3 regions of the Streptomyces sp. 11-1-2 genome follow, and region 1 is predicted to be linked to each of the others. Evidence: riboswitches for the same ligand, from Rfam matches in the RefSeq annotation. Region 1 holds a riboswitch; each other region holds the start of a gene.

Region 1 (9,567 bases):
GAATACACCGAGCTGGTCAAGAAGGACGGGCTCTCGCTCTCCTCCGACCCGTACGGCTCGGTGTTCTACCTGACCACCGGCTTCCACGGCATGCATGTGACGGGCGGCCTGATCGCCTTCCTGTTTGTCCTGGGCAGGACGTACGCGGCCAAGAGGTTCACCCACCAGCAGGCGACGGCGGCCATCGTCGTGTCCTACTACTGGCACTTCGTCGATGTCGTCTGGATCGGCCTCTTCGCCACGATCTACATGATCAAGTAAGCCGGTCACCGCACCGGAATCACGTCCTAAACAGCATCGACGCAGAAGATCCTGACACCGGGGTAATCCGTGAAAAAGCTCTCCGCACGACGGCGCCATCCGCTGGCTGCGCTCGTCGTCCTACTCTTCGCGCTGGCGGTCACTGGGGGGCTGTACGCCGCGTTTTCGCCGAGCGAGGCGAAGGCCGACGACAGCTCCGCCCAGTCCCTCGCCATCGAGGAGGGCAAGAAGCTCTATGCCGTCGGCTGCGCCAGCTGCCATGGCACGGGCGGTCAGGGGACCTCTGACGGCCCGAGCCTGGTCGGCGTCGGCTCCGCCGCCGTGGACTTCCAGGTCGGCACCGGCCGTATGCCCGCGCAGCAGCCGGGCGCCCAGGTGCCGAAGAAGAAGAAGATCTACTCGGACGCCGATACCGAGCAGCTCGCCGCCTACATCGCCTCGCTCGGTGCGGGTCCGGTGACGCCCACCAAGAGCGAGTACAGCCCGGACGGCGCGGACGTGGCGAAGGGCGGGGAGCTCTTCCGTACGAACTGCGCGCAGTGCCACAACTTCGCCGGCAAGGGTGGCGCCCTGACCAACGGCAAGTACGCACCGGGCCTCGAGGGGGTCAGCGCCAAGCATCTCTACGAGGCCATGCAGACCGGCCCGCAGAACATGCCCAACTTCCCCGACACCGTGATGCCGGCGAAGAACAAGCAGGACATCATCGCCTACCTCGACACGGTCAACAGCGACAAGAGCAAGACCCCCGGTGGCCTCGAGCTCGGCGGGCTCGGCCCGGTGAGTGAGGGTCTGTTCGGCTGGGTCTTCGGCATGGGCGCGATGATCGTCCTCACCATCTGGGTCGCCGCCCGGACCGCAAAGGCCAAGAAGTCATGAGTAGCCACGAGATTTCAGAAGCAGAAGACAAGCTGCCGGAAGAGCGAGGGGCCGAGAGCGCCGTACGGCCGGTCGAGGACCCGTTCGCCGACCCGGGGCTGCCCCCGCACGAGCACCGTGTGCAGGACATCGACGAGCGGGCCGCGCGGCGCTCCGAGCGCACCGTCGCCCTGCTCTTCACGGTCTCGATGGTGGCCACGATCGCCTTCATCGCCGCGTATGTGGCGCTGCCGGTCGACAAGTACATCTACGTCTTCCCGATCGGGCACATCAGCGCGCTCAACTTCGCGCTCGGTGTGACGCTCGGCATCGCGCTGTTCTCCATCGGCGCGGGCGCGGTCCACTGGGCCCGCACCCTGATGTCCGATGAGGAGATCGCCGACGAGCGGCACCCCATCGAGGCCAGCCCCGAGGTGAAGTCCAAGGTCCTCGAGGATTTCGCGGCCGGCGCCAAGGAGTCCGGCTTCGGCCGGCGCAAGCTGGCCCGCAACACCCTCTTCGGCGCGCTCGCGCTGGTGCCGCTCTCCGGCGTCGTGCTGCTGCGCGACCTCGGTCCGCTGCCGGGCACCAAGCTGCGGCACACCAAGTGGGCCAAGGGCAAGCGGCTGATGAACTACAACACCATGCAGCCGCTGCGCCCCGAGGACATCTCCGTCGGTTCGCTCACCTTCGCCATGCCCGAGGGCATGAGTGAGGACCAGCACGACTTCCAGACGGAGATCGCCAAGGCGGCCCTGATGCTGGTCCGGCTGCAGCCGGAGAACATCAAGGACAAGCGCGAGCTGGACTGGTCGCACGAGGGCATCGTCGCGTTCTCCAAGATCTGCACCCACGTCGGCTGCCCGATCAACCTCTATGAGCAGCAGACGCACCACGTCCTGTGCCCCTGCCACCAGTCGACCTTCGACCTCTCCGACGGTGGCCGAGTGATCTTCGGTCCGGCCGGTCACGCGCTGCCGCAGCTGCGGATCAGGGCCAACGACCAGGGGTACCTCGAAGCCATGGGCGACTTCCCGGAGCCCGTCGGTCCTGCTTACTGGGAGCGCGGATGAGTACTACAAGCGACAGCGGTGCGCAGCAGCGCCGCGGCAAAGCGCCCGCGGGCGAGCGTGTCGCCGACTGGGCCGATGGCCGGCTGGGTGTCTACAGCCTGGCCAAGGCCAATATGCGCAAGATCTTCCCGGACCACTGGTCCTTCATGCTGGGCGAGGTCTGCCTCTACAGCTTCATCATCATCATCCTCACGGGTGTGTATCTGACGCTGTTCTTCCACCCCAGCATGGAAGAGGTCACGTACCACGGCCCGTACGTCCCGATGCAGGGCGTCAAGATGTCCGAGGCGTTCGCCTCGACGCTCGACATCAGCTTCGAGGTGCGGGGCGGTCTGCTGATCCGGCAGATTCACCACTGGGCCGCGCTGGTCTTCCTGTGCGGCATGTTCACGCACATGATGCGCGTGTTCTTCACCGGTGCGTTCCGCAAGCCGCGTGAGATCAACTGGCTCTTCGGCTTCCTGCTGTTCTTCCTCGGCATGCTGACCGGCTTCACCGGCTACTCGCTCCCCGACGACCTGCTCTCCGGCACCGGTCTGCGGTTCATCGAGGGCGTGTTCCTGTCGATCCCGGTGGTCGGCACCTACATCTCGATGTTCGTCTTCGGCGGCGAGTTCCCCGGGATGGACCTCATCCCGAGGCTCTACCCGGTCCACGTCCTGCTGCTGCCGGGCATCATGCTCGGCCTGCTGGTGGCGCACCTGATCCTGGTCTTCTACCACAAGCACACGCAGTACCCCGGGGCCGGAAAGACCGAGAAGAACGTCGTCGGCATGCCCCTGCTGCCGGTCTACATGGCCAAGGCGGGCGGCTTCTTCTTCCTGGTCTTCGGTGTGATCGCGGTCCTCTCCGCGGTCGCGACCATCAACCCGGTGTGGACCATCGGTCCCTACCGGCCCGATCAGGTGTCCACCGGCGCCCAGCCCGACTGGTATATGGGCTTCGCCGAGGGGCTGGTCCGTGTGATGCCCGGCTGGGAGATCACCGCCTGGGGTCATACGCTCGTCCTGGGCGTGTTCATCCCGATCGTGCTCTTCCCGCTGGTCCTCTTCGCGATCGGGCTCTACCCGTTCATCGAGTCCTGGATCACCGGCGACAAGCGTGAGCACCACATCCTGGACCGTCCGCGCAACGCCCCGACCCGTACGGCCTTCGGTGTCGCCTGGCTGACCGCGTACTTCGTGATGCTGATCGGTGGCGGTAACGACCTGTGGGCCACCCACTTCCACCTGTCGATCAACTCGATCACGTGGTTCGTGCGGATCGGCTTCTTCGCCGGCCCGGTCCTGGCGTTCATCGCCACCAAGCGGATCTGCCTCGGCCTCCAGCGGCGCGACCGCGACAAGGTGCTGCACGGCCGTGAGACCGGCATCATCAAGCGGCTGCCGCACGGTGAGTTCGTCGAGGTCCACGAGCCGCTCGCGCAGGAGCAGCTGCACATGCTGACCCAGCACGAGCAGCCCGAGCCCTACGAGATCGGCCCCGAGACCGACGAGAACGGGGTCAAGCGGAAGGTGACGCCCGCGCAGCGGGTCCGTTCGAAGCTCTCCAAGGGCTACTACGGCGAGGACAACGTCATTCCGAAGCCGACCCGCGAGGAGTACCACGAGATCACCAGCGGCCACGGCCACCACTGATCTCCGCCGTACCGCTCTCGCACGTCAGCTGACGCCACAGACCAGGGCCCCGGCCCGGACCACACGGTCCGGCCGGGGCCCTGGTCGTGCTGCCGATAGGCTGGCGGCGGGCCTGCTGACGTGCGCGGCCCCTTCCCTGCCCACCCCCACGGATCCAGGAGCGGACCATGGACGTTGTGACCCCCGCCGGAGGCGACAGCACCGCGACGGCCCGCACCTGGCCGGACGTACTGAGCTCGCTGATCGCCGGCCGGGACCTCGATGCCGACGACACCGCCTGGGCCATGGACCGGATCATGCGGGGCGAGGCCACCGACGCCCAGATCGCCGGTTTCGCGATCGCGCTGCGCGCCAAGGGCGAGACGGTCTCCGAGGTGGCCGGGCTGGTGCGGGCCATGTACGAACACGCCAAGGTGATCGAGGTGCCCGGGGCGACCGTGGACATCGTCGGCACCGGCGGCGACCGCGCCAGGACCGTCAATATCTCCACCATGTCCGCGCTGGTCGTCGCCGGTACCGGCGCGCGGGTCGTCAAGCACGGCAACCGCGCCTCGTCCTCCGCCAGCGGCGCCTCCGACGTGCTGGAGAAGCTCGGCGTCAACCTGGACATCACCCCGGAGCGGGTGGTCGAGGTCGCGGAGGAGGCGGGGATCACCTTCTGCTTCGCGGTGAAGTTCCACCCGTCGCTGCGGCATGTCGCCTCGGCCCGCCGCGAGCTGGGCGTCGCCACCCCGTTCAACCTGCTCGGCCCGCTGACCAATCCGGCGCGGGTGAAGTGCCAGGCGACCGGGGTCGCGGACGCCCGGATGGCGCCCATCATCGCCGGGGTGCTGGCCGAGCGGGGCTCCTCCGCGCTGGTCGTCCGCGGCGACGACGGGCTGGACGAGCTCACCGTGACCACGACCTCCCAGGTGTGGGAGGTCCGGGGCGGCGCCGTGCGCCAGGAGACCCTCGACCCGCGGGACGTGGGCATCGAGCGGGCCCCCATGGAGGCCCTGCGCGGTGCGGACGCCTCGTACAACGCCGATGTGGCCCGCCGGCTGCTGGCGGGCGAGCGGGGCCCGGTTCGGGACGCGGTGCTGCTGAACTCGGCGTCGGCGCTGGTGGCGCTCGAGCCGGAGCCGGGGGACAAGCCCCTGGCGGAGCGGATCGCGGCGGGTGTCGCGCGGGCCGCCGAGTCCATCGACTCGGGCGCGGCGCGCGACGCCCTGGAGCGGTGGGTACGGGCCACCCACGCTTAGGCGTTGCCCTTACGGCGCCCATGTTCTGTCCGTGCCCTGTCCGGGATGCGGACAGGGTATGGGCGCCGTCGTACGGCATGGCATACTCCTGACCAGGTCACGAGTGACAGCGACTACGGCCCCGGCCCGCTGTCCGGCAACCCTCCGTCCGTGGCGGGGTGCCCCGGGTGATGACCAGGCCGCCAGGCAGCGAGGCCGGCGGCAAGCGCGGACCCCTCGCACTAGGGGTCCTGGTGGTCGAGGGAGTTCTTCCGTGATGCAGCGAATGCGCTAGGGCCGAGCGGCCCGTTTCTCCTCCTGTGCTCCGCGCGGTGTGGCCGTGCGTCGAGCGACTTTCCGCGCCCTGACGGCCCGCCTACCGCCGTCTTTGTGCGCGTCACGCCTTCGACCCTCCCGGGAGACTTCGCCATGTCCGCGCGCCCTGCTGCCACCGCTTCCGCTTCCGCCGCCTCCGCCGATTCCTCCGTCGCCGCCTGTGAGCCGCTGCCCGTGCTGGGCAGCGATGTCCTGGTGCCCCTGGTCACCGGGGGCGAGGTGACCTACGCGGCGCTCGACTACGCCGCCAGCGCCCCCGCGCTGCGGCGGGTCTGGGACGACATCGCCGCCTACGCGCCCTACTACGGCAGCGTGCACCGCGGGGCGGGCTACCTCTCGCAGCTCTCCACAGACCTCTTCGAGAACAGCCGTAAGGACGTCGCCGCCTTCCTCGGCTGCCGCGAGGACGACCAGGTCGTCTTCACCCGCTCCACCACCGATTCGCTCAACCTTCTGGCCGCCGTGGCGCCGCGGGGCACCGAGGTCTTCGTCTTCGAGACCGAGCACCACGCCTCGCTGCTGCCGTGGGAGCAGCGGGACGACGTCACCGTCCGCTACCTCAGCGCCCCGCGCTCCCCGCGGCAGGCGGTGGAGACGCTGGAGCAGGCGCTCGCGGGGCGCGCCGAGGGCCCGGCGCTGGTCTGCGTGACCGGCGCGTCCAATGTGACCGGTGAGCTGTGGCCGGTGCGGGAGCTGGCCGCGGCCGCGCACGCACACGGCGCCCGTATCGTCCTGGACGCCGCGCAGCTCGCCCCCCACCACCCCGTGGACATCGCGGAGGCGGACGTCGACTGGGTGGCCTTCTCCGGGCACAAGCTGTATGCCCCCTTCGGCGCCGGTGTGCTGGCCGGGCGCGCGGACTGGCTGCTGGCGGCCCGGCCGTATCTGGCGGGCGGTGGTGCCAGCCGTAAGGTGACGCGCAGGGACGACGGGGGCGTCGACGTCGAGTGGCACACCACCGCCGCCCGGCACGAGGCGGGCTCGCCGAACGTCATCGGCGTCTACGCGATCGCGTCGGCGTGCAGGGCGCTGGCCGAGGCCGGTTTCGAGGGCCTGGTCGCCCGTGAGCGGGAGCTGATCGAGAAGGTGCGGGCGGGGCTGGCCGAGGTGCCCGAGGTGCGGGTGCTCTCGCTGTTCGGCGACGACGCCCCCCGGGTCGGCGTGCTGTCGTTCGTGGTGGAGGGATGGAACAGCTCCCACTTCGCGGCGGCGCTCTCCGCGGAGTACGGCATCGGCGTACGCGACGGGCTCTTCTGCGCGCATCCGCTGGTCCGCACCCTGCTGGACAGCGAGCCCGACGAGCCGGGCGAATGCGGCGCGCCGGAGGCCGCGCCGGGGGAGCGCTCGCTGAACGCGATCCGGGTCAGCTTCGGGGCGGGCACCCCGGACGAGCATGTCGAGCGGTTCGTGGGCGCCGTGAAGGAGCTGGTGCGCGAGGGTGCCCGGTGGAGCTACCGCACCGAGGACGGCCGCTGCGTCCCGGACCGCGGCTGAGCCCCTGGGCCCGGGGCGGCGGGGCTGAGGGAGCCGCTGGGTCCCGGGGCCCGGGGCCGGGGCCCCGGGGCCGAGGCGCCGAGGGCGTGGCGCTAGCCGTCGAGGCCGATCGCGAACGCCGCCTCGAGGTCGTGCTGCGAGTACGTCCGGAAGGCGATGTGCGTCTCGGTCGAGGCCACCCCCGGCAGCTTGCTGATCTGGCCGGTGATGATGTCCGCGAGGTCGTCGTGCCGGGCCACCCGCACCATGGCGATCAGATCGTGTGCGCCGGTGACCGAGTAGACCTCGCTCACGTTCTCCAGCGCGGCGATCTTCTCGGCGGTCTCCGGAATCCGGTCCACGCTGGTCTTGATGAGCACGATCGAAGTGATCACGGCTGGCTTTCTCCCTCACTGGCCCTGGCTGCGCCGCCCACTCTAAGGGGTCTTGAGCAAGCCCGGGCGGCGTCGCGGGGCGATGGGCGGCGCCTGGCCGCACCCCGCTCGTCGCGCGCAGCACCTCCCTCAGCTACCGCTGGGCGGTGCCCCCCGCGCTCTCCTCACGGGGCACGCCCATGCTTGCCCCTCGCCCCTCCCCCTCGGCCCTGGCGGGCCTGGGCGGTCCCCCCTCCTTCACCCACCCGGACTTGCCCAAGACCGCTTAGCCCTCCGCCCGAACCGCCCCCACGCGTAGAGAAAGCCGAGCGTGAAGCCCACGAGATGGGCGAGATAGGCGACGCCGGGGCGGTCGTCGGCCTGCCGGGCGGCCAGCCACTGGAGGGCCACCCAGAAGATCAGCACCGCCCAGGCAGGAAAGCGCAGCGGCAGAAAGAACAGAAACGGAAAGAGACTGGTCACCCTGGCCCGGGGAAACAGCCACAGGAAGGCGCCGAGTACCCCGGAAATGGACCCGGAGGCGCCCACCAGGGTCTGGGCGGAGTCGGCGTGCGCGGCGGCGTAGCCGAGCAGCGCCAGATAGCCCGTGACGAGGTAGAAGACGGCGAACTGGACTCGTCCCATCCGCTCCTCGGTCATCGCCCCGAAGACGTAGAGAAACAGCATGTTGCCGAGCAGATGCAGCCAGTTTCCGTGCACGAACAGCGCGGTCAGCGGGGCGAGCGGCTGATCGGGGGCGCCGCTCCACAGGGCGCTGGGCACCACTCCCCAGCGCTCGAAGTACGTGGACTGGGCCTCCACCAGCCGCCCGCCCGTGCCATAGCCGGGGTTGAGCCCCGAGGCCGGTCCGATGACGAAGAGCAGGCAGCAGCTGACGATCAGGCCGTATGTCACCCACGGGCGGCCGGGCCCCGCCATCCAGGGGCGGTCGCGCCCCGACGACGTCTCGATCATGGTCAGATCATTCCGTACCGGGCGCAACCTGCACAGAGCGCCCCGCCGCGCTCCTGCCCGGGACGCGGGCGGGACGGGCCCGGCGCGGGGCAAGGCTCAGGCCGTAGGGTTACAGGACGCCGCCGACGAGCCGAGAAGCGAGGACCCGCAATCATGGCCGTGCCCCTGCCGACCGCCCAGACCCGCTGGCGTTGCACACTGTGCGGCAACCTCACCCGGTTCGATGTGACCCGCTCGACCAGAGCCGTGGAGTATGTGCATCTCGACTTGGCCGGGGAACCCGGTGTCGAGGAACGCGAGGTGCTCAGTGAGACCATTGAGTCAGTGCGCTGTCGCTGGTGCAACGCGGTCGACCAGGTTGAACTCGTGGACCGCCCCGGCACCGGCCCGAGCGCCTGAGAACGGAGCGATGACAGGTGGTGGAGCGGACCGGTGACCCCGGGGCGGCCGGTGATGCCGAGAGCGTCACCGAGGCGCTGGACCGCCCGCTGCCGGAAGGAGTGCGGCGGCGGGTGGTGGCGCTGGTCGCGGACACCTTCGGCGGCCTGACGGTCACCGAGCTGCCCACCCAGCTGCGGCAGTACGCCCGTTTCACCCCGACCCGCCGCGCCAAGTTCGCGGGCAACGCGATGGCCGCCGCGGTGGAGAGCGACCCCGTCTTCCGGCAGCGGATCGCGGGACGGCTGCGGGAGACCCAGCGGGAGCTGGCCGACGCCATCGAGGGCGGATCGCCGCCCGCCGCGGCCGATCCGGTGGATGTGGCGGCGGTGGCCTATGTGCTGCGGCCGGTGGGCTGGGTCAAGCTGGTCGAGGCGGCGGGCGAGGAGGCCCAGCGGGCCTCCGCCGAGCGGGCCGGTGAGGAGGCGGCGCGCGAGCTGCAGCGGCTGCGCGACGAACTCGCCGAGGCCAAGGCGGCCACCCGGCACGAGACGGAGCGGACGCGCACCGAGTTGGAGGCCGCCCGCAAGGAGAACGACGGGCTGCAGCGCAAGCTGCGCAGCGCGCAGAGCGATGTGCGGCGGGGCGCGGCCGCGGTGCGCAAGGCCGAGGCCGAGCTGGAGTCCGTACGGGCGGAGGCGGCGGCCCGTCAGGCCACCGCGGACAGCGAGGCACGGCGGCTGCGGGCCCGACTCGCGGAGGCGGAGTCGGCGCTGGAGGCCAGCCGGCGGGCGGTGCGCGAGGGGCGCAGCGTGGAGGACATGCGGCTGCGGCTGCTGCTGGACACGGTGCTGGACGCGGCCCAGGGGCTGCGGCGCGAACTGGCCCTGCCGCCCGCGTCGATGCGCCCGGCGGACATGGTGGACGCCGTGGAGCCGGGGAAGATGACACCGAAGGACATAGCGACCAGGGCGCTGTCGGA
Region 2 (9,567 bases), 1.8 Mb from region 1:
GAGATCGACCGCCTCGAAACCCTCGAGATCGCCCGGATCATGAACGCGGAGGACGCCGGCGTCCCCGCCGCCGTCGCCCGCCAGCTTCCCCGTATCGCCGCCGCCATCGACGCCATCGCCGCGCGGATGTCCCGTGGCGGCCGTCTCCTCTATACGGGCGCGGGCACCGCCGGACGGCTCGGGGTGCTCGACGCGAGCGAATGCCCGCCCACCTTCAACACCCGGCCCGAGCAGGTCGTCGGGGTGATCGCGGGCGGCCCGGACGCCGTGGTGACCTCGGTCGAGGGCGCGGAGGACAGCGCGGAGCTGGCCGCCCGCGACCTCGACCTGCTCGGGATCGGCCCCGACGACACGGTGGTCGGCGTCTCGGCCTCCGGCCGCACCCCGTACGCCGTGGGCGCGGTCGAACACGGCCGACGGCTCGGCGCGCTCACCGTCGGACTGTCCTGCAACGCCGACTCGGCGCTCGCCGCCGCGGCCGACCACGGCATCGAGATCGTCGTGGGGCCGGAGCTGCTCACCGGCTCGACGCGGCTCAAGGCGGGCACGGCCCAGAAGCTGGTGCTCAACATGATCTCGACCATCACCATGATCCGGTTGGGCAAGACCTTCGGAAATCTGATGGTCGATGTGCGCGCCTCCAACGACAAGCTGCGCGCCCGCTCCCGGAGGATCGTCTTCCTGGCGACCGGCGCCTCCGACCAGCGGATCGAAAGCGCGCTGGCGGCCACGGACGGCGAGGTGAAGAACGCGATCCTCACCATCCTGGGCGAGGTGGACGCCTCGACCGCCGAGAAGCTGCTCGCCGAGGCGCACGGCCATCTGCGCGCCGCCCTCGATGCGGCTGAGGAGTAAGCCCCGGATACGCCGGGCCGCGGATACGCCGGGCCGCGGATCCACCCGCCCCCCAAAAAACGCCGTCGGGGCGGCACCCCTGGGAGAGGGTGCCGCCCCGACGTCTTGGACGGTACGACCGACCGGCGAACGAACGCGCCGAGTCGATCAGAAGTCCATGTCACCGCCCGGCATGCCGCCCGGAGCGCCCGCCGGGGCGGCCTTCTCCGGCTTGTCGGCGATGACGGCCTCGGTGGTGAGGAACAGCGCGGCGATCGACGCGGCGTTCTGCAGCGCGGAGCGCGTGACCTTGGCCGGGTCGATGATGCCCTCGGCGATCAGGTCGACGTACTCACCGGTCGCGGCGTTGAGGCCGTGGCCCGGGGTCAGGTTGCGCACCTTCTCGACCACGACGCCGCCCTCGAGACCGGCGTTGACCGCGATCTGCTTCAGCGGGGCCTCCAGGGCCAGGCGCACGGCCTGGGCACCGGTGGCCTCGTCGCCCTCGAGCTCCAGCTTCTCGAAGACCGAGACGGTCTGCAGCAGGGCCACGCCACCACCGGCGACGATGCCCTCCTCGACGGCCGCCTTGGCGTTGCGCACCGCGTCCTCGATGCGGTGCTTGCGCTCCTTGAGCTCGACCTCGGTGGCGGCACCGGCCTTGATGACGGCCACGCCGCCGGCCAGCTTCGCCAGGCGCTCCTGCAGCTTCTCGCGGTCGTAGTCCGAGTCCGAGGACTCGATCTCGGCTCGGATCTGGTTGACGCGGCCCTGCACCTGGTCGGTGTCGCCGGCGCCGTCCACGATGGTGGTCTCGTCCTTGGTGACGGTGACCTTACGGGCGCGGCCGAGCAGGTCCAGCCCGGCGTTCTCCAGCTTGAGGCCGACCTCCTCGGAGATGACGGTGCCACCGGTAAGGATGGCGATGTCACCGAGCATGGCCTTACGGCGGTCACCGAAGCCCGGGGCCTTGACGGCGACGGACTTGAAGGTGCCACGGATCTTGTTGACGACCAGGGTGGCCAGGGCCTCGCCCTCGACGTCCTCGGCGATGATCAGCAGCGGCTTGCCCGACTGCATGACCTTCTCGAGCAGCGGGAGGAGGTCCTTCACGCTGCTGATCTTGGAGTTGACGATCAGGATGTACGGGTCGTCGAGCGACGACTCCATACGCTCCATGTCCGTCGCGAAGTACGGGGAGATGTAGCCCTTGTCGAAGCGCATGCCCTCGGTGAGCTCGAGTTCGAGCCCGAAGGTCTGCGACTCCTCGACGGTGATGACACCTTCCTTGCCGACCTTGTCCATCGCCTCGGCGATGAGCTCACCGATCTGGGTGTCGGCAGCGGAGATGGAGGCGGTGGAGGCGATCTGCTCCTTGGTCTCCACGTCCTTGGCCTGCTCGAGAAGCTGGGCGGAGACGGCCTCGACGGCCTTCTCGATACCGCGCTTGAGCGCCATCGGGTTGGCACCCGCGGCGACGTTGCGGAGGCCCTCCTTGACCAGCGCCTGGGCGAGGACGGTCGCGGTCGTCGTGCCGTCACCGGCGACGTCGTCCGTCTTCTTCGCGACCTCCTTGACCAGCTCGGCGCCGATCTTCTCGTACGCGTCCTCGAGCTCGATCTCCTTGGCGATGGAAACACCATCGTTGGTGATCGTGGGGGCGCCCCACTTCTTCTCGAGGACGACGTTACGGCCCTTGGGGCCGAGGGTGACCTTGACGGCGTCGGCGAGCTGGTTCATCCCGCGCTCGAGGCCGCGCCGCGCCTCCTCGTCGAACGCGATGATCTTGGCCATGTGAAGTGGTCCTCCCAAGACGGGGTGGATTGCTCCGGACCGCGCTGGCGCCCGCGACGGACGGCCTGCCTACCGTGCGGTTCCTTGCCCCGCATGGCCTGGCGGGCCTCACCGACCCGGTCCTTCTGTCACTCTCAACGTCAGAGTGCTAACGCCAATGATTAGCACTCGGACCTATAGAGTGCAAGCGGCCGGAGGCCATCCTTGGGGGGTGGCGGCCGGGTGACGGGCGGGCGCAAGCGGCCGGAGGCCATCCGCCCCCTGCATCAACCCCGTAACGATCAGCGCGGACACGCCGAAGGGTCCGTACCCTGGCCGGGACACGGACCCTTCGGACTGTACTGTTCAGCTGCGTCGCGTCGGCGCGTCAGCCTACGGCCACGCGGACCATGTCGGCCTGCGGGCCCTTCTGACCCTGCGAGATCTCGAACTCGACCCGCTGGCCTTCCTCGAGGGTGCGGTACCCGTCCATCTGGATCGCGCTGTAGTGGACGAACACGTCCGCACCACCGTCGACCGCGATGAAGCCGTACCCCTTCTCCGCGTTGAACCACTTGACGGTGCCCTGAGCCATTCCTAACTCCCCTATTGCTGGCCCTTGCGCAGGACCGCACTCCGCGGACCCGGGTCAGACCTCACCCCCCGGATGTGGGGGGTGTGCGCCGGAACGCGTCGACCGCCGCTGAATGTATCCGTCCCAACGCCCTCTGCAACAGGTCAATCGGACGAGAATTCTGGGCACGGCCGAACGGTTAAAAGTGAGAATTTATGTGAAGTTCGGGCAAGCCGGGCGGGACATAGGGAACCAACCCGACAATTCGCGCTCACACTTTACGCACAACTTGACGAGTTCTCATATGTGGTTCCGGCCCGGGGGCCATCGGGGAATCAGGGCAACTGTATCGCGATTCCACACACGGAATCGCCCCGTCCGGTTGTCCCCGGACGGGGCGATGCCAAAGGTGAGGAGGGTGGACGCGGGGTCAGCAGCCGCCCGCGACCGCCGGGATGATCGAGATCCCGGCACCGTCCGGGGTAGCCGTGGCCAGGCCATCGGCGAAGCGGACGTCGTCGTCATTGACGTAGACGTTGACGAAGCGGCGGAGCTTGCCGGTGTCGTCCAGCACGCGGGCCGCGATGCCCTGGTGGTTCTTCTCCAGGTCCGCCAGGACCTCGGCGAGGGTCGCGCCCTCGGCGGGGACCTCGGCCTGACCGGCGGTGTAGGTGCGCAGGATGGTCGGGATTCGGACGTTGACGCTCATGCGAGACCAGCCTCTCGGAACGAGTCAAGGGTGGGGCGGATGATGGCGGAGGGACCCGTGGTGGGGGCCACCGCGTCGAGGGTCTTGAGGCCGTCGCCGGTGTTGAGCACGACGGTCGTCAGGGACGGGTCGAGCAGACCGTCCTCGATCAGCTTCTTGGTCACGCCGACGGTCACCCCGCCCGCGGTCTCCGCGAAGATCCCCTCGGTGCGGGCGAGCAGCTTGATCGCGTCGACGATCTGCTCGTCGTTCACGTCCTCCACCGCGCCGCCCGTACGGCGGGCGATGTCCAGGACGTAAGGGCCGTCCGCGGGGTTGCCGATGGCCAGCGACTTGGCGATGGTCTGCGGCTTCTGCGGCCGGACGACGTCATGGCCGGCCTTGAAGGCGGCGGAGACCGGGGAGCAGCCCTCGGCCTGGGCGCCGAAGATCTTGTAGGGCTTGTCCTCGACCAGACCGATCGCGATCAGCTCCTTCAGCCCCTTGTCGATCTTGGTGAGCTGGGAGCCCGAGGCGATCGGGATGACGATCTGGTCCGGCAGCCGCCAGCCGAGCTGCTCGCAGATCTCGTACGCCAGGGTCTTGGAACCCTCGCCGTAGTACGGCCGCAGATTGACGTTGACGAAGCCCCAGCCCTCGCCCACCGGGTCGCCGATCAGCTCGCTGCAGAAGCGGTTGACGTCGTCGTAGTTGCCCTCGATGCCGACCAGCTCACCGCCGTAGACCGCGGCCATGACGACCTTGCCCGCCTCCAGGTCGTGCGGGATGAAGACGCAGGAGCGGAATCCCGCACGGGCGGCCGCGGCACCGACCGCGCCGGCGAGGTTGCCGGTGGAGGAGCAGGAGAGGGTGGTGAAGCCGAAGGTGCGGGCGGCCTGGACGGCGATGGCGACGACCCGGTCCTTGAAGGAATGGGTGGGGTTCCCGGAGTCGTCCTTGATGTGCAGTTCACCGGTGACGCCGAGCTCACGGGCGAGGTTGTCGGCCTTGACCAGCTGGGTGAAACCGGGGTGCAGGCTGGGCAGGTCCGCCACGTCTGCCGGGACGGGCAGCAGCGGGGCATAGCGCCAGATGCTGTTCGGACCGGCTTCGATGCGCCGGCGCAGCTCCTCCGGGTCGCCGGCCGGCAGCTCGTACGCGACCTCGAGCGGCCCGAAACAGACCTCACACGCGAAGATCGGGCCCAGATCGAACCGCTCACCGCACTCCCGACAGGACAATGCGATGGCGGGACCGAAGGCACCGGAGGCGTCGGAGGTGGAGGAAGTGGTTGAGCTTTCTACTGACTGCACAGCCATGGATGGCGAGGCCCTTTCTCCTCATCTTCCTCGCGACGCATTTCGCCACGAGACGGAATTGGCACCTTCCCGAGCTGGGAGCCTCGCTGCGGAATGCGAGATCAGCTGGAGGGTTGCCGGGGCTTCAACGGGCCGTTCCCTCTGCCCCTCTGGATGAGCGGTATGGCACCGGGCGGACCCGGGCGTTTGTCAGCACGGCATCATCACGGGCTTCCTCGGTAAACACCGAGGTCGACCCCGACATACGACGGCCATGTGCGTTGTTCAAGACTGTAACCGACGGCCCGGATGGTTGAGCTAGCCGTCCGATGCGCGAGATGGATCACAGCGACCACGGCAGGGAGAGACACAGGTGCTGGATGAGGTGGAGCGCTGGCTGAAGCACCGCTCCTGGTCGGCCGACGACCGGCCGCTGGACCGCCTGCTGGATGCGAAGCGGGGCTCGGCGACGACCCTGAGCGTGGTCCTGCCCGCCCTGAACGAGGAGGCCACGGTCGGCGAGATCGCCGCGACGATCCGCCGGGAGCTGATGGGCGAGTCGGCACCGCTGGTGGACGAGCTGGTGGTGCTGGACTCCGGCTCGACGGACCGCACCGCCGAGGTCGCCACGGCGGCGGGCGCCACCGTCGTCCCCCGCGACTCGCTGCTCCCCCGGCTGCCCGTGCTGCCCGGCAAGGGCGAGGTGCTGTGGCGGTCCCTGCTGGCCACGAGCGGCGACATCATCTGCTTCATCGACGCCGACCTGCGGGAATTCGATCCGCGCTTCGTCTCGGGGATCGTCGGTCCGCTGCTGACCGACCCCACGCTGCAGCTCGTGAAGGGCATGTACGACCGCCCGCTCGGGGAGCTGGCGGGCCAGGGCGGCCGGGTCACCGAGCTGGTCGCCCGCCCGCTGCTGAATCTGCACTGGCCCCAGCTGGCCGGATTCGTCCAGCCGCTGGGCGGTGAGTACGCGGCGCGCCGCACGCTGCTGGAGCGGCTGCCCTTCCCGGTCGGCTACGGGGTCGAGCTGGGGCTGCTGGTCGACGCGCTGCACACGGTGGGTCTCGACGCGCTCGGCCAGGTGGACATCGGGGTGCGCAAACACCGCCACCAGGACGGGCTGGCACTCGGCCGGATGGCGGCCGCGATCTACCGCACCGCGCAGTTGCGGCTGGCCCGGGGCCATTTGGTGCGTCCGCGGCTGACCCAGTTCGACCGGGGCGACAACGGCTTCGAGCCGCGCACCACGGCCGTGGACACCGAGGAGCGGCCACCGATGATCGAGATACCGGAGTACGCGGAGCGGCGCGCGGCGTGACGCACCCGGGCGGCGCGGCGTGATGACCCCGGGCCCCGGTATCAGGCGATGGCTCCTACGGGGCAAGAAACCGTACGTACGTTTGCGCGGGGCCGCGGCTGGCTAGGCTCGCGACATGGCAGTTCCGCGCACCGCCCCGATCCTGGTCGCGTCCAATCGCGGTCCGGTCTCGTACAGCCTGGGCGAGGACGGCTCGCTCACCGCCCGGCGCGGCGGTGGCGGGCTGGTCTCCGGCCTCAGCGCCATCGGCCCGGACGCGAACGCGGTGTGGGTGTGCGCGGCGCTCGGGGAGGGTGATCGCGAGGCGGCCCGGCGCGCAGGGGACAGCCATCTGAACCCCGGTGACACCGGCGGCCAGCAGGTGCGGATGCTCGACATCGCGCCGGATGTCTTCGCCGCCGCGTACAACGGCATCGCCAATTCGGTGCTGTGGTTCGTTCACCATCTGCTCTACCAGACCCCGGTCGAGCCGGTCTTCGACGCGGAGTTCGCCGACCAGTGGGCGGCTTACGAGACCTATAACGCGGCCTTCGCGGACGCGCTCGCCGAGGAAGCGGTGGACGAGGCCGTCGTCCTGGTGCAGGACTACCACCTGGCGCTGGTGCCCGCGATGCTCCGCGAACTCCGCCCCGACCTGCGGATCGGTCACTTCTCGCACACCCCCTGGGCCCCGCCGGACTACTACCGGCTGCTGCCGGACGACGTCGCGGCGGGTGTGCTGCGCGGCATCCTCGGCGGCGACCGCGCCGCGTTCCTCACCGAGCGCTGGGCCGGCGCCTTCGCCGACTGCTGCGCGGCCGTGCTGGGCGCGGAGATCGTCCGGGACGGTGACGGAGACGGCGACGGCCCGCCGACGGCCGTGCGCTTCGAGGGGCGGGAGACCCGACTGGGCGTCCACGGCCTGGGCGCGGACGCGGACTTCCTGCGGCAGCGGTCGCGGCAGGCGGATGTGGACGAACGGCTGGCCAGTCTGCGGGCGCAGATCGGGCCGGACCGGAAGTCGATCGTCCGGGTGGACCGCACCGAGCTGTCCAAGAACATCGTGCGCGGGCTGCTGGCCTACCGGCGGCTGCTGGAGACCCACCCCGAGTGGCGGGAGCGCGTGGTGCATGTGGCCTTCGCCTACCCCTCCCGCCAGGACCTCGCGGTCTACCGCGACTACACCGAGCGGGTGCGGCGGCTCGCGGACAAGATCAACGCCGAGTACGGCACGGAGGGCTGGACCCCGGTCGCCCTGCATGTGAAGGACGACTTCGCACGGTCGCTCGCGGCCTACCGACTGGCGGACGTGGCCCTGGTCAACCCCATCCGGGACGGGATGAACCTGGTGGCCAAGGAGGTCCCGGTGGTCTCCGAGCGAGGATGCGCCCTGGTGCTGTCGCGGGAGGCGGGGGCGTACGCCGAGCTGGGCGACGACGCGCTGGTGGTGAACCCGTACGACGTGGAGGCCACGGCCCGGGCGCTGGACGAGGCGCTGCGCATGAGCGACGGCGAGCGCGCGGACCGTACGAAGCGACTCGCCGCCGCCGCGACCGCGCTGCCGCCCCAGGCATGGTTCCTGGCGCAGTTGCGGGCGCTGTAGGGGCGAGGGTTTCGCGGTGGCGGCGGGCTTCTGAGCCACGGACTTACGAGGTGACCGGCGCGGTCCGGGCGGGCTCTACGAGGCGTTGGCGCCGCTGACCGCGTCGGCCAGGGACGACAGCAGCTCCACCACGCCCGCCGGGCCGTCGACCACCAGGTCGGCCCGCTTGGCGAGTTCGGTCACCTCCGTGCTGCCGCTGCACACCAGCACCCCCGGCACACCCTCCTCGCGCAGCCGCTCCACCGCCGCGAACGCGGCCAGGTCGCCCAGGTCGTCGCCCGCGTAGAGCACGGCTTCCGCGCCCGTCCGCCGTACGTACTCCGTGAGCGCGACGCCCTTGTCCATGCCCGGGGGCCGCAGCTCCAGCACCAGTCGGCCCGGCTCGACGATCAGCCCATGGCGCTCGGCCAGGACGTGCAGCGGCGCGCGCAGCAGCTCGAACGTGGCCTGCGGGTCCTCGGCACGGCGGGTGTGGACGGCGACGGCGCGGCCCTTGTCCTCGATCCAGGTGCCCTGCGAAGCGCCGTACTCATCGAGGACGACGGGGAGTTCGGCCTGGACGGCGGCGACGCCGGGGTGCGGTTCGGGTGCCTGGACGGCGCCGCTCGCCGCGTCCCAGCGCTCGGCGCCATAGAGACCGAGGACGACGAGCCCGTGCAGCCCCTCGGCCCCGGCGAAGCCGCCGTACCGGACGGCGACCTCGGCCGGACGGCCGGTGATCACCGCGGCGGAGCGCAGCCACGGGGCCAGCCGGGAGAGCGCGGGGACGGCGCCGGGGTGGGCGCGGGCCCGGTCGGGGTCAGGGACGATCTCGGCGAGGGTGCCGTCGAAGTCGAGTCCGACAACGGCGCGGCCGGGCCGTTCGAGGAGGGCGGCGAGGCCCTCGCGGCCGGCGGCGGTGGTAGGTACGGGGAGGGGGTGACTGCCCATAGCGCTGCCCATAGCGGTGACCCTACCGGGCCCGGCGGCACCACGGGCTTCCCCCGGGCATCATCCCGCCGGTGAACGGCGCAGGGAGGTCCCGCCGGTGAACCGCCCAGGGACGTCCCACCCGTGAACAGCCCCTAGCCGCCCCGCCGGTGAACCGCCCCGGCCATCCCTCCCCCGATAGACGTCAGCGCCGTTCGCGGCGCTCGTCCCTGACCCGCCGCAGCCGGTTGACGGTCACCGGGTCGTGCTCCAGGGCCCTGGGGTCGTCCAGCAGCGCGTTCAGCAGCTGGTAGTAGCGGGTCGGGGAGATGCCCAGCCGCTCCCGTATCGCACGCTCCTTGGCGCCGGGGCCCGGCCAGCCGCGTCGCTCCACGGCGAGCACGGCCACGTCGCGGTCGGACAGCCCGTCACCCGGGCCCGGTTCCTGGTCCTGCCCCTCAGCCGGACTCTCGACCTGGTCCCGGCCCCCGTCCTGCTCCCCGCCCCGGCCCTCGCCCCCGCCCTCGCCCTTGTCGGCAGGGTCGTCGGAAGGGCCGGGGGCGGGCGTGTCCACTGTCATGCCCCCGC
Region 3 (9,567 bases), 6.5 Mb from region 1:
CCGGGTGGGGCAGGCGTTCCGGTTCACCCCCGCTTCCTCCGGGATGCGGTACCTGATCGTCCTCGATCCGGACGACGGCAACGTGCTGGACGTCGAGGAGACCGTCACCCGGGACGATCCGGAGTACAAGCTGAAGGCGGGCGACGTGATGTCGTACAAGGCGTGGGTGTCCTGATCGATCGGGCGCGAGGGCGCCGAGCGGGCCGCGGGTCGCCCCGGGCGGGCGTCAGCCGCCGTCCCGCTGGCAGTGGGGGCACCACAGGCTGGTCCGCCCCGCGATCCGGCCGCGCCGCAGCGGATGGCCACAGCGGGGGCAGTGCGGGTCCGGGTCGTCGCGCTGTCCGGTGAGCCAGTCCGGGTCGTCCGGCACCCGCCCCGCCCGCACCGAGGCGCGCAGGACCTCGCGTATCGCGGTGTGGAGCCGTTCGTGCTCGTCGTCGGTCAGCGCGTTGGCCGGCCGCTGCGGATGGATCCGGGCCCGCCACAGGATCTCGTCGCCGAGCAGGTTGCCGAGCCCGGCGATCACGGTCTGGTCGGTCAGCGTGGTCTTGACGCGTCCGCGCCGCCCCGCCAGCAGCCGGTCGAGATCGGCCCGGCTCAGGGAGAGCGCGTCCGGGCCCTGATCGCCGAGGATCCGGTCGACGTCGGCGTCGGTGGCGGCGAGCCAGATGCCCTGGAGTTTGCGCTGGTCCTCGTAGCCGAGGCGGTGGCCGTCGTCGAGGTCGAAGGCGACGCGCTCGAACCGGCCGCCCGGTTCGGAGTCCGCCCCGCAGACCAGCCGCCCGGTCATGCCGAAGTGCACCACGACCGTGGGCCCGTCGGTGGGGGCGATCAGCCACTTGCCGTGGCGGCGCGGCGCGGCGAAGCGGCGGCCCTTGAGATCGCGCTTCAGCCGCTGCGCGGTCACCCCGTGCAGCACGCCCGCGTCGGCGACCTCCGCCCGCTCGACGCGGTGGCCCTGGGCGCAGGAGGCCAGCGTTCGCCGGAACCCCTCGACATCCGGTAGCTCGGGCATAGCGTCAGGCTACGCCCGGGGCCTCCGTCGCGCGTTACGGAGAACCACCCCCTTAGCGGCTTTCATCAGATAAGGTCCAAGTTATGCGATTCATGCGCTTCGCCCCGGGGGCGAGCGGTCGCAGCCATACGCTGTTCGCGGTCACACGGTGTCTGCCGTTCCTGGTCCTGGCGGCGGTGCTCAGCATTGAGCTCTCCCCCGTGCACACCCTCTACACCGGCCCCCTGCTCTCCCCGGCGCCGGCGCTGGCGGCGGTGACCATGGGGCCGTTCGGCACCGGCGGGGTGGCGCTGCTGGCCACCGCGGTGAGCGCGATCACCGCCACCCACAACAATGTCTGGGGCAGCGAGATGGTGTACGCGAATCTGCTGGCCCTGCTGGTGGTGGCGCTCGCGAGCGTGGCGACCAGCGCGGTGCGGGTGCGCCGGGACCGCGAGCTGGCCCAAATCCGCCGGATCGCCCAGGTGTCCCAGAACGTGGTGCTGCGGCCGCTGCCCGCCCGGATCGGTGTCGTGAACACCGCCAGCGTCTATTTGGCGGCCGAGCGCGACGCGCAGATCGGCGGGGACCTCTACGAGGCGATGTGCACCCGCTACGGAGTGCGGCTGATCGTCGGCGATGTGCGGGGAAAGGGGCTGGCCGCGGTACGGTCCGCCGCGGCCGTGGTGGGCGCCTTCCGGGAGGCGGTGCACTACGAGCAGGACCTGGCCGAGGTGATGCACCGCTGTGCGGCCGCGCTGGCGCGCGAGTACGAGCTGCTGGACCGCTCCCAGCTCCAGGACCCGCAGGAGTTGGCGGAGCAGTTCGTCACCGTGCTCCTCGCCCAGGTGTCGGACGAGTCGCTGGTCGAGCTGATCAACCGCGGGCATCCGCCGCCCCTGGTGATGCGCGAGCGCAAGGTGCGCTCCCTGGACCCGGCGCGCCCGCTGCCGCCGCTCGGCCTCGAGGAGTTCCTCAGCCCTCCCCCGATCTGCGTCGAGACCTTTCCGTTCCTGCCCGGTGACCGGCTGTTGCTGCACACCGACGGCGTGGTCGAGGCCCGCAACCACTACAACGAGTTCTTTCCGCTGCACCGGACCATGGAGACGCTGGACGGCGCCACCCCGGGCGAGTACCTGGACCGGCTGCGCCACGCCCTGGTCCGGCATGCCGAGGGACGGCTGGCGGACGACGCGGCCATGGTCCTCATCGAGCGGGCCACCGGCGGCGCGCGGCGGCCGTTCCGCTGAGCGGACATCCACCGTGCCATCGGCCCGCGTTGGCCATCCCGGCATGGGTTGACGCCGTCGCGGAGCGCGACGACACTGTCAGGGACGGTCACGATTGTCAGTGCCCACCGTGCGGAATCCCCGCTCAGGTGGGTCATCGGCCCCGGCTCGCTGACAGGCAACCCTTCTCCCGCGACGGGGTGCCCCCGGGTGACGACCAGGTTCCGTCGGTGTGGACGGGACAAGCGCGGTCTCGCTGCCTCGCGAGCCCCCGATGATGGGATCGGTGAGATGCCCAGGACCGACAGCGACGAGGACTGCGCCCGTCGGCGTCCCCGGCCGTGGTCCCCGCTACGCCGTCGCCACCTCCTGACCAGGCGTCTGCACATCGATCTGCTGCGCATCTGCAGCGCCGCCAGTCCAGCCGGCTGAATCGACGCGGTCACCGAGCGCGGCCCACCGCGCCGGGATCGGGTGTGTCCCGGCACCGTCCCGGCGAACGCCCCGCGCGGGCTTCCCTTCCGTTGCGCCATCGGCGCCGCCCAGACCGGCGGGCCGGGGCTCCGTCCTTGCCTTGGAGAGCCATGTCCGAGACGTTTCCGGTCAGTTCAGGTCCTGCCGCTCTTCTCGACCCCCACCCCTGCTCGCCCCGCCCCCGGATCGCCCCGCCCACTCCGCCGCACCGCTTCCGCAGCCGCATCGGCGTCGACCTCGCCGGTGGTTTCTATCCGGTGCCGCATCGCTATCGGCTCTATCTCTCCGCGAGCTGTCCGCTCTCGCTGCGCGTCTCCATCACCCTCGATCTGCTCGGGCTGCGGGACACCGTCGCCACCACCCTCGTCGGGCTCCCGGACGACACCCCCGAAGCGTTCGCCGCACTGCGCGGGGCCTACGAGGCCACCTGGCACCGCTACGGCGGACCGGTGGACGCGCCCGCGCTGTGCGACGGCTGGACCGGACGTGTCGTCAGCAACCACACGCCCGACATCCTGCGCGACCTCGCCGGCCACCTGAGCGACCACGGCGGACCGGGACGTCCCCGGTTGCGCCCGGCGCCCCGCGCCGCGGACATCGACGCCCTCCGTGAACTCCTCGACGAGGATGTCACCCACGCGGCGCGGCAGGCCGGGACGGCGCGCGAGGCGGAGTGCCGGGACGCCGCGCTGGAGCGGCTGCTGACCGCCCTCGGCCGACTCGACCGCAGGCTCGCGACCGCGCCGTACGCACTGGGGGACGAGCTGACCGCCGCCGATGTGGACCTGTGGGTGGCCCTCGTCCAGCTCGACACCGAGCACCGGCTCCGCCCGGACGCCGACGCCGCCCAGCGGGTCTCCCGCCATGGGCGGCTGCGCGCCTATGTGCGGCGGCTGCACGCCCATCCGGCCTTTCACACCACGATTCCGGAGGCCCTCCAGGACGACGTGTCCTGAGTTCGCGCCCAGGACCAGGCGCCCTGCCCGGCGGCTCCGCTCAGGGCAGGGCGGGCCGGGCGTCGCCGAACTCGTCCATCGCCCCGGCCACAATGGCCTCCAGCCGGGCGTGGTGGGCGCCACGCCAGTAGACCCGCTCGCAGACCGTGCAGCGGGCGAAGACCTCGTACGTGCGCCGGGTGCCGTGCTGGAGCAGCTCCCGGACCGACTCCTTGTCGGCGTCCTCCAGCGGGCCGTTGCAGGCGGTGCAGCGGGTCCAGGGCGCGAGGCTCGGGGTGAACCGGCCGAGGACGTCCCCCAGTTGCTCATCGGGGCGGTCGCTGTAGACATACGCCCCGGCCCACAGCTCACGGCGGCGCAACAGCCCCCGGTCGCGGGAGAGCAGCACCCGGCGCTGGGCGGCGGAGCGCGCGGCGAGCTCGGGGTCGCCGATGTCCTCGCTCTCGTACGCGGCGTCCACACCCAGCAGCCGCAGCCGGCGCGCGAGCGTGCCCAGGTGCACATCGAGCAGAAAGCGCAGCGGGGCGCCCGGCACCCGCTGCGGGCGGACGACCGGATGGACCTCCACGGTCTCCCCCGCGCTCGGCACATGCGAGACGGCGGTCTCCTCGCCGTTCACCACCAGCCGGCCGACCTCGGTGAGCGGGACCCCGAGCGACTCGACGACATGGCCGAGGGTGGAGGCGCCGTCGGTGACCACGGCCGTCCAGGGCCGGCGCCGCTCCTGGACGGCGAAGAATCGCAGTTCAGGAGCGAGACTGAGATGGATCTCGGGTCCGTTCACACCGCCAGCATGCCAGGCGCGCCCGGCCCGGGGCGACGGCGTTTCGGGTCCGGCCCCGGGCTTGACGATCATGGAAGCGACCACCGGCGGGAGGCGTCGCGCCAGGGTTCGCGGGCCACTCCCGCGTGATCGTCGGCCAGGGCGTCAGTCCGCCGGTGGCGCCGCTTTGGCCCGGTCGCGCCGCCGCTTGCGGCGCCATGCCACCATCCGCAGATACTCCTCGTACAGCACCCGGCCCAGCAGCGCACCGCCGAAGACCACGAATCCGACTCCGACCAGCCAGGACTGGACGACCAGGACGGTGCCGACCGGGCCGTAGGAGACGGCGTTGGAGGCGATCAGCGGGGAGAACACCAGCTGGGAGAAGACCCGCAGCCCCAGCAGCCCGACGCCGGTGGCCAGCGCGCCGGGCAGCAGGGCGCCCCAGCTGATCCGCCCACCGAGCAGCAGCCGCTGCGACCACCAGAAGAACAGCACTGTGCCCAGCACCGCCACCAGCACCCGCGAGATGCCGGGCTCCAGATGTGCGGAGAGCAGCAGATAGCAGATCAGCCCCACGAACCACACCAGATGGCGCCAGGCGGTGTGCCAGCGGCCGGCCGGAAGCTCCCACACCTTCTCGTAGCCGACCTGGAGCACCGTGCCGAAGCGCAGGCTGAAGACGGCCAGCGTGGCCAGACCGAAGGCGGTGGTGGACTCCAGCGCCTGCTTGGGCGGGGCGAACAGATGCTGCACCTCGTCCCGCGAGGTCGAGGAGAGCCCGAGGCCCTCGGCCAGCCACTGGGCGAAACCGAGCCGGTTCACCGGATCGGCCGCCGCGACCACGATCAGCAGGGGCACCAGGGTGAGAAAGCCCAGGGCGGCGAAGCCCATCGCGCGGTGCAGCAGCTCGAAATCGCTGCCCCGCCGCCATCCGCGTCCGATCGCGGACCGGTGGAACGCGTCCTCCATCCGCCGCCACCATCTGGGCCCCCGGGAGCCGGACGCGGACCGATGCTCGGACATACACCCACTCCCCTACCGGCGCCACCGGCTCAGCCCCCGGCAGGCGGGAACGCGCGCCGGGCGGCGCGCGCGCCGCGGGCCCCCCTCGGCAGGGGTGTCGGTCAGTACGGGTACGGGTGTCGGCCGGGCTTGTCCATCCATGCCTGGTACGCCTCGGCACCCATCTGCGCTGGACGCCCCGCGGTTCGATCGTTTTGTCCAGGAAATTTTCGTTTGATCCAGATTACCCGCCGAGCGCCGGCCTCTCACGCCGTGGCCATGACCGGGGCCCCGCTGTCCGCGTCGATGACGCTGACCCGGACGGCGGGCTCGCGCACCGTGTCCAGGCTGGCCGCGGCGTCCACAGCGAAGAGCACCAGAACGGGCCTGGCGGCCGTGCCGCCACCGTGCACCCCGGCGAACTGGAGGATGCGCCAGCCGCCGTCGTCCCAGTGGTCCAGCAGCGCGGAGCGCACCACGCGGGAGGCGCTCTGCCAGGCGCGCGAGCGCTCCAGCAGTTCGACGGTCGCGGCGACCGGGACCGCCGCCGGGGCACCGGTCGCGGCGAGCGGATGTCCGGCGATCCGCAGCCGCAGTCGGCGCAACGGCATTCGCCAGCGGCGGTCCGGATCGGCGGAGAGGGCCGTCAGGGCCGCCGCCGCGGCCAGGACCAGCCACAGCGCCGCGGCCGGACGGCGGGCCGCCGCGGTCCACCAGGGCTGCTGGGCCAGGGCCGCCGCGACCCCGCCCGCGAGAACCGCGGCGGCGCGGACGAAGGCGCGCCAGGTGAGGGGGGCGTCCTGCCGTGCCGTACAGCCGCAGGAGGAGCCGGGCGCGGCGGCGTGGGCATAGCCGAGATAGCCGAGGAAGCCCGCGCCGAGGAGGGCTGCCGCCGCTCCCGGGAGCGGAGTGGCGGGCGGCGCCAGCAGCGCGGCGGCGAGGAGGAGTTCGACCGCGCCGAGGGCGCGCAGGACGAGCGCGGCCCGGCCGCCGTCGCGCAGCAGCCGTGCGAGCGCGGTACGGGGCGCCTGCCGGGCGGTGCCCCGGCCGAACAGCTTGCCCGCCCCGGCCGGTCCGAGCACCCCGGCGAGCACCAGCGGGGCGAGGGCGCAGACCAGGGCGCTCACCGCCGCCTCCCCGCACCGGGCGCGACCGCGACCCGGACGAGGTCCACAGAGCCGTCGGACGGCCGCCACGCGCCCAGGACCTGGGCGCTCTGTCCGATGGTGAGCCGGGACAGATCGGCGGTGGGCGAGGCGTCGCCGTACGCGGCGCTGGTGGTCCGCGCCATGAGGTTGCCGACGATCTCGTGCTGCCCGTGAGCGAGATGCAGCCGGGTCTTCTCGATACCGCGGATGGTGGCGTGGAGGTTCACGATGTTGACCCACACGGCGTCGGCGGCGAGGGTGCCGTCGGGCAGGGGGAGGCCGCGGGCGTAGAGCCCGTCGCCGGTCTCGATGTCGGCCGCGGTGGTGGCCCGGGCCTTCCAGACGCTGGTGGCGTTCGTGACCCGCACGCGGGAGTGGTCGCCGTAGGAGCCCGCGACCTCCAGGACGTCGTGGTTGATCGCGGTGATCCGCCCCTCGGCGAAGGCGCTCTCGGCGACCGCGGGGTCCAGGGGGCGGATGGGTGCGGCGAAGGCGGCGTCGGCGTCCACGGCGCCCAGGGCGGTCGCCCCGATGACTCCGGTGCCGAGGGCTCCTGTGCTCAGGGCTCCCGTGCTCAGGGCTCCCGTGCCGATGACGGTGGCGCCGCGGAGGGCGGCGGCGGTGAGGAAGCGACGGCGGCCGAGGGGGTCGCCGGTTCGGTACGCGCTCATGGCCGTGCCCGCCTCATTCGAAAATGGAGACCGGCAGGGTGCCGGAGCTCAGGCTGCCGATGGCGGAGAAGGCGGCGGGGGTGAGGTCGATGACGCGGTTGGTGCGGCAGACCCCGTCGCAGCAGGTGGACTCGGAGCAGAAGCTGCGGGTGCGCGGGCCGCAGTCGCTGACGGTGACACAGACGCTCGCGCCCGAGCAGTCATGGCGCACCTTCATCACGGAGCCGCAGCCGCGCCGGGGTATGTCCTCGCCGCACAGGTCCGGCCGGGTGAGGTCCCAGCACGCCTTGGAGGCGTTGGGCCAGGCCGCCTGCAGGGCGCTGGAGCGGCAGGTGCCGCACGCTCCACCGCCCGCCGAGGCGCACGGACCCCAGGCGTTGCCACAACAGAACCAGGTGGCCTCGCCGTTCCAGAGCTTGGTCGATCCGCACGCCATGCCACTGTCCTCCCGGCTTCGGTCCGGCCCTCGCAGCAGCACCATCATCCGTGGGGCCGGGAACGGCCGCCACGGGAAGGCGTCCGGTCGGAGTCCGCGTCAGCGGCGGGGGGGCTCCACAACCGCTCGACGGTCGTGACGTGCTCTCCGTCGATCTGCCGTGCCCGCGTTCTCGCGCCCTGACCGGTCTTGATCCATGCTGTACCGACCATCAGTGAGCACACAGCGAGGTATGCGCGGATGCACCGTCCCCGGCCCACCCTGGAGAGCGTGGCGCGGCGCGCGGGTGTCTCGCGCGCCACCGTCTCCCGTGTCGTCAACGGCTCCACCAAGGTCGCCGAGGAGAGCCGGGAAGCGGTGCTGGACGCGATCCAGGAGCTGGGCTACGTCCCCAACCAGGCGGCCCGCAGCCTGGTCACCCAGCGCACCGACTCCTACGCGCTGGTCCTCCCCGAGGAGCCGGGCCGGGTCTTCTCCGACGACCGGTTCTTCCCGGGCGTGGTGCGCGGGGTGAGCCAGGAGCTGGAGTCCGCGGACAAGCAGCTCGTGCTGATGATGGCCCGCTCCCCCGCCAGCCGTGACCGCATCGAGCGGTTCGCCCTGGCCCGCCATGTCGACGGGGTCATGGTCGCCTCGATGCACGGCGCCGATCCGCTGCCGGCCGCGCTGGCCCGGATGGGCATCCCGGTGGTCTGCAACGAGCGGGTGCTGAGCCCGGCCTCACCGCCGTACGTAGGGGTGGACAACGCGGCGGGCGCGGCGCTGGCCGTGGAGCACCTGATCCGCTCCGGGCACACCCGTATCGCCACGGTCGCCGGCCCCCAGGACATGGTCGCCGGGATCGACCGGCTCTCGGGCTACCGGACGGCGCTGTCCGGGGCGCGGCTGGAGGCGTACGTCGCGGTCGGGGACTTCACTCAGGAGTCCGGGGCGGTCGCGATACGGGAGCTGCTGGACCGGGAGCCCCGGCTGGACGGGGTGTTCGTGGCCTCCGACCTGATGGCGATCGGGGTGCTGCGGGCGCTGCGCCGGACCGGCCGACGGGTGCCGGACGACGTGGCGGTGGTCGGCTTCGACGACATCGAGCCCGCGCGCTACACCGAACCCCCGCTGACCACCGTGCGCCAGCCCATCGGCGGGATCGGCCGCCGGCTGGCCCGCCAACTGCTGCGGCTGACGGCCGGGGAGACGATCGAACCGGCGCTGGTGTTGCCCACCGAGTTGGTGATTCGCGAGTCGGCGTAGCCGAGGGCATGACGGGGTGCCCCGCACCGCATCATGCCACCCCTCGGCGGAGGCGCCGCCACGGCTCAGCCGCCACCCGCATACCGCGGCAGCCACGCGCGAAAGTCCCGTTCGAACCCGTCGTAGCGGCGCCGCAGCTCGGCACCGGGCCAGTCCCGCGGCAGCAGCCGAGCGGGGAGGACGGGGTCGGCAAGGAGGTGCCGGAGGGCCGCGGCCGCGACAGTGAACCGTTCGGCCGGTTCCTCCGCGTCGTCCAGCGCCGCGCCGAGCAGCCTGGCCTGGCGGGCCCAGCCGTCCAGGTCCCACAGGCGCGCGGCGAGCTCGGCCGGATCGCCCTCCGGCGCGCCGGTGAACCAGCCGCACTGCTCGGCGGCGACATCCGGGCGCGGGTGGACGAGATTGGCGGGGCGCATCCAGGTGCCCTCGCGCAGTTCGGCCAGGCGCAGGGCCGCCATGGCCTGGCGGAGGGCGGCGCGCTCGGCCGCCTCGCGGCGGTCGGAGGTGACGATCGCGATCTCCCAGCCGCCGTCCCAGCGCCGGGTGCGGGGGGCGCGGCTGTCGTCCTGCCGTGCCTGGCGGGCCAGCAGGCGGTCGCTGAGCCGGTAGGTGCCGTCGTTCTGCTCCAGGTCACCGGCCGCGACCATAC

What was found. Region 1 has a riboswitch for S-adenosylmethionine ahead of CGL27_RS14795 (aminotransferase class V-fold PLP-dependent enzyme). Riboswitches for the same ligand answer to the same signal wherever they lie in the genome.
Region 2: linked by a shared signal. The riboswitch ahead of thrC (threonine synthase) and the one ahead of CGL27_RS14795 (aminotransferase class V-fold PLP-dependent enzyme) in region 1 are both predicted to bind S-adenosylmethionine.
Region 3: linked by a shared signal. The riboswitch ahead of CGL27_RS42790 (glutathione S-transferase C-terminal domain-containing protein) and the one ahead of CGL27_RS14795 (aminotransferase class V-fold PLP-dependent enzyme) in region 1 are both predicted to bind S-adenosylmethionine.

What each region holds. Positions count from the first base shown of each region.
Region 1 covers NZ_CP022545.1:3,499,469-3,509,035, reverse strand. Annotated here, with positions in the region: gene CGL27_RS14820 (heme-copper oxidase subunit III) at 1-261, shown strand, start outside; gene CGL27_RS14815 (c-type cytochrome) at 331-1,140, shown strand; gene CGL27_RS14810 (Rieske 2Fe-2S domain-containing protein) at 1,137-2,192, shown strand; gene CGL27_RS14805 (cytochrome bc complex cytochrome b subunit) at 2,189-3,829, shown strand; gene trpD (anthranilate phosphoribosyltransferase) at 3,997-5,070, shown strand; SAM riboswitch class IV at 5,166-5,284, shown strand; gene CGL27_RS14795 (aminotransferase class V-fold PLP-dependent enzyme) at 5,479-6,879, shown strand; gene CGL27_RS14790 (Lrp/AsnC ligand binding domain-containing protein) at 6,972-7,253, opposite strand; gene CGL27_RS14785 (rhomboid family intramembrane serine protease) at 7,491-8,207, opposite strand; gene CGL27_RS14780 (hypothetical protein) at 8,361-8,606, shown strand; gene CGL27_RS14775 (NYN domain-containing protein) at 8,627-9,567, shown strand, end outside.
Region 2 covers NZ_CP022545.1:5,313,543-5,323,109, forward strand. Annotated here, with positions in the region: gene murQ (N-acetylmuramic acid 6-phosphate etherase) at 1-855, shown strand, start outside; gene groL (chaperonin GroEL) at 1,003-2,628, opposite strand; gene CGL27_RS22180 (cold-shock protein) at 2,996-3,202, opposite strand; gene CGL27_RS22185 (MoaD/ThiS family protein) at 3,612-3,890, opposite strand; gene thrC (threonine synthase) at 3,887-5,188, opposite strand; SAM riboswitch class I at 5,207-5,348, opposite strand; gene CGL27_RS22195 (glucosyl-3-phosphoglycerate synthase) at 5,541-6,488, shown strand; gene CGL27_RS22200 (trehalose-6-phosphate synthase) at 6,604-8,070, shown strand; gene otsB (trehalose-phosphatase) at 8,146-9,000, opposite strand; gene CGL27_RS22210 (DUF3263 domain-containing protein) at 9,185-9,403, opposite strand; gene CGL27_RS22215 (extracellular solute-binding protein) at 9,556-9,567, opposite strand, start outside.
Region 3 covers NZ_CP022545.1:9,957,920-9,967,486, reverse strand. Annotated here, with positions in the region: gene CGL27_RS42805 (CU044_5270 family protein) at 1-175, shown strand, start outside; gene CGL27_RS42800 (DNA-formamidopyrimidine glycosylase family protein) at 227-1,015, opposite strand; gene CGL27_RS42795 (PP2C family protein-serine/threonine phosphatase) at 1,099-2,244, shown strand; SAM riboswitch class IV at 2,331-2,477, shown strand; gene CGL27_RS42790 (glutathione S-transferase C-terminal domain-containing protein) at 2,808-3,653, shown strand; gene CGL27_RS42785 (Mut7-C RNAse domain-containing protein) at 3,694-4,437, opposite strand; gene CGL27_RS42780 (ribonuclease BN) at 4,582-5,388, opposite strand; gene CGL27_RS42775 (MauE/DoxX family redox-associated membrane protein) at 5,688-6,548, opposite strand; gene CGL27_RS42770 (cell wall protein) at 6,545-7,240, opposite strand; gene CGL27_RS42765 (septal ring lytic transglycosylase RlpA family protein) at 7,254-7,676, opposite strand; gene CGL27_RS42760 (LacI family DNA-binding transcriptional regulator) at 7,917-8,921, shown strand; gene CGL27_RS42755 (PaaX family transcriptional regulator C-terminal domain-containing protein) at 8,987-9,567, opposite strand, start outside.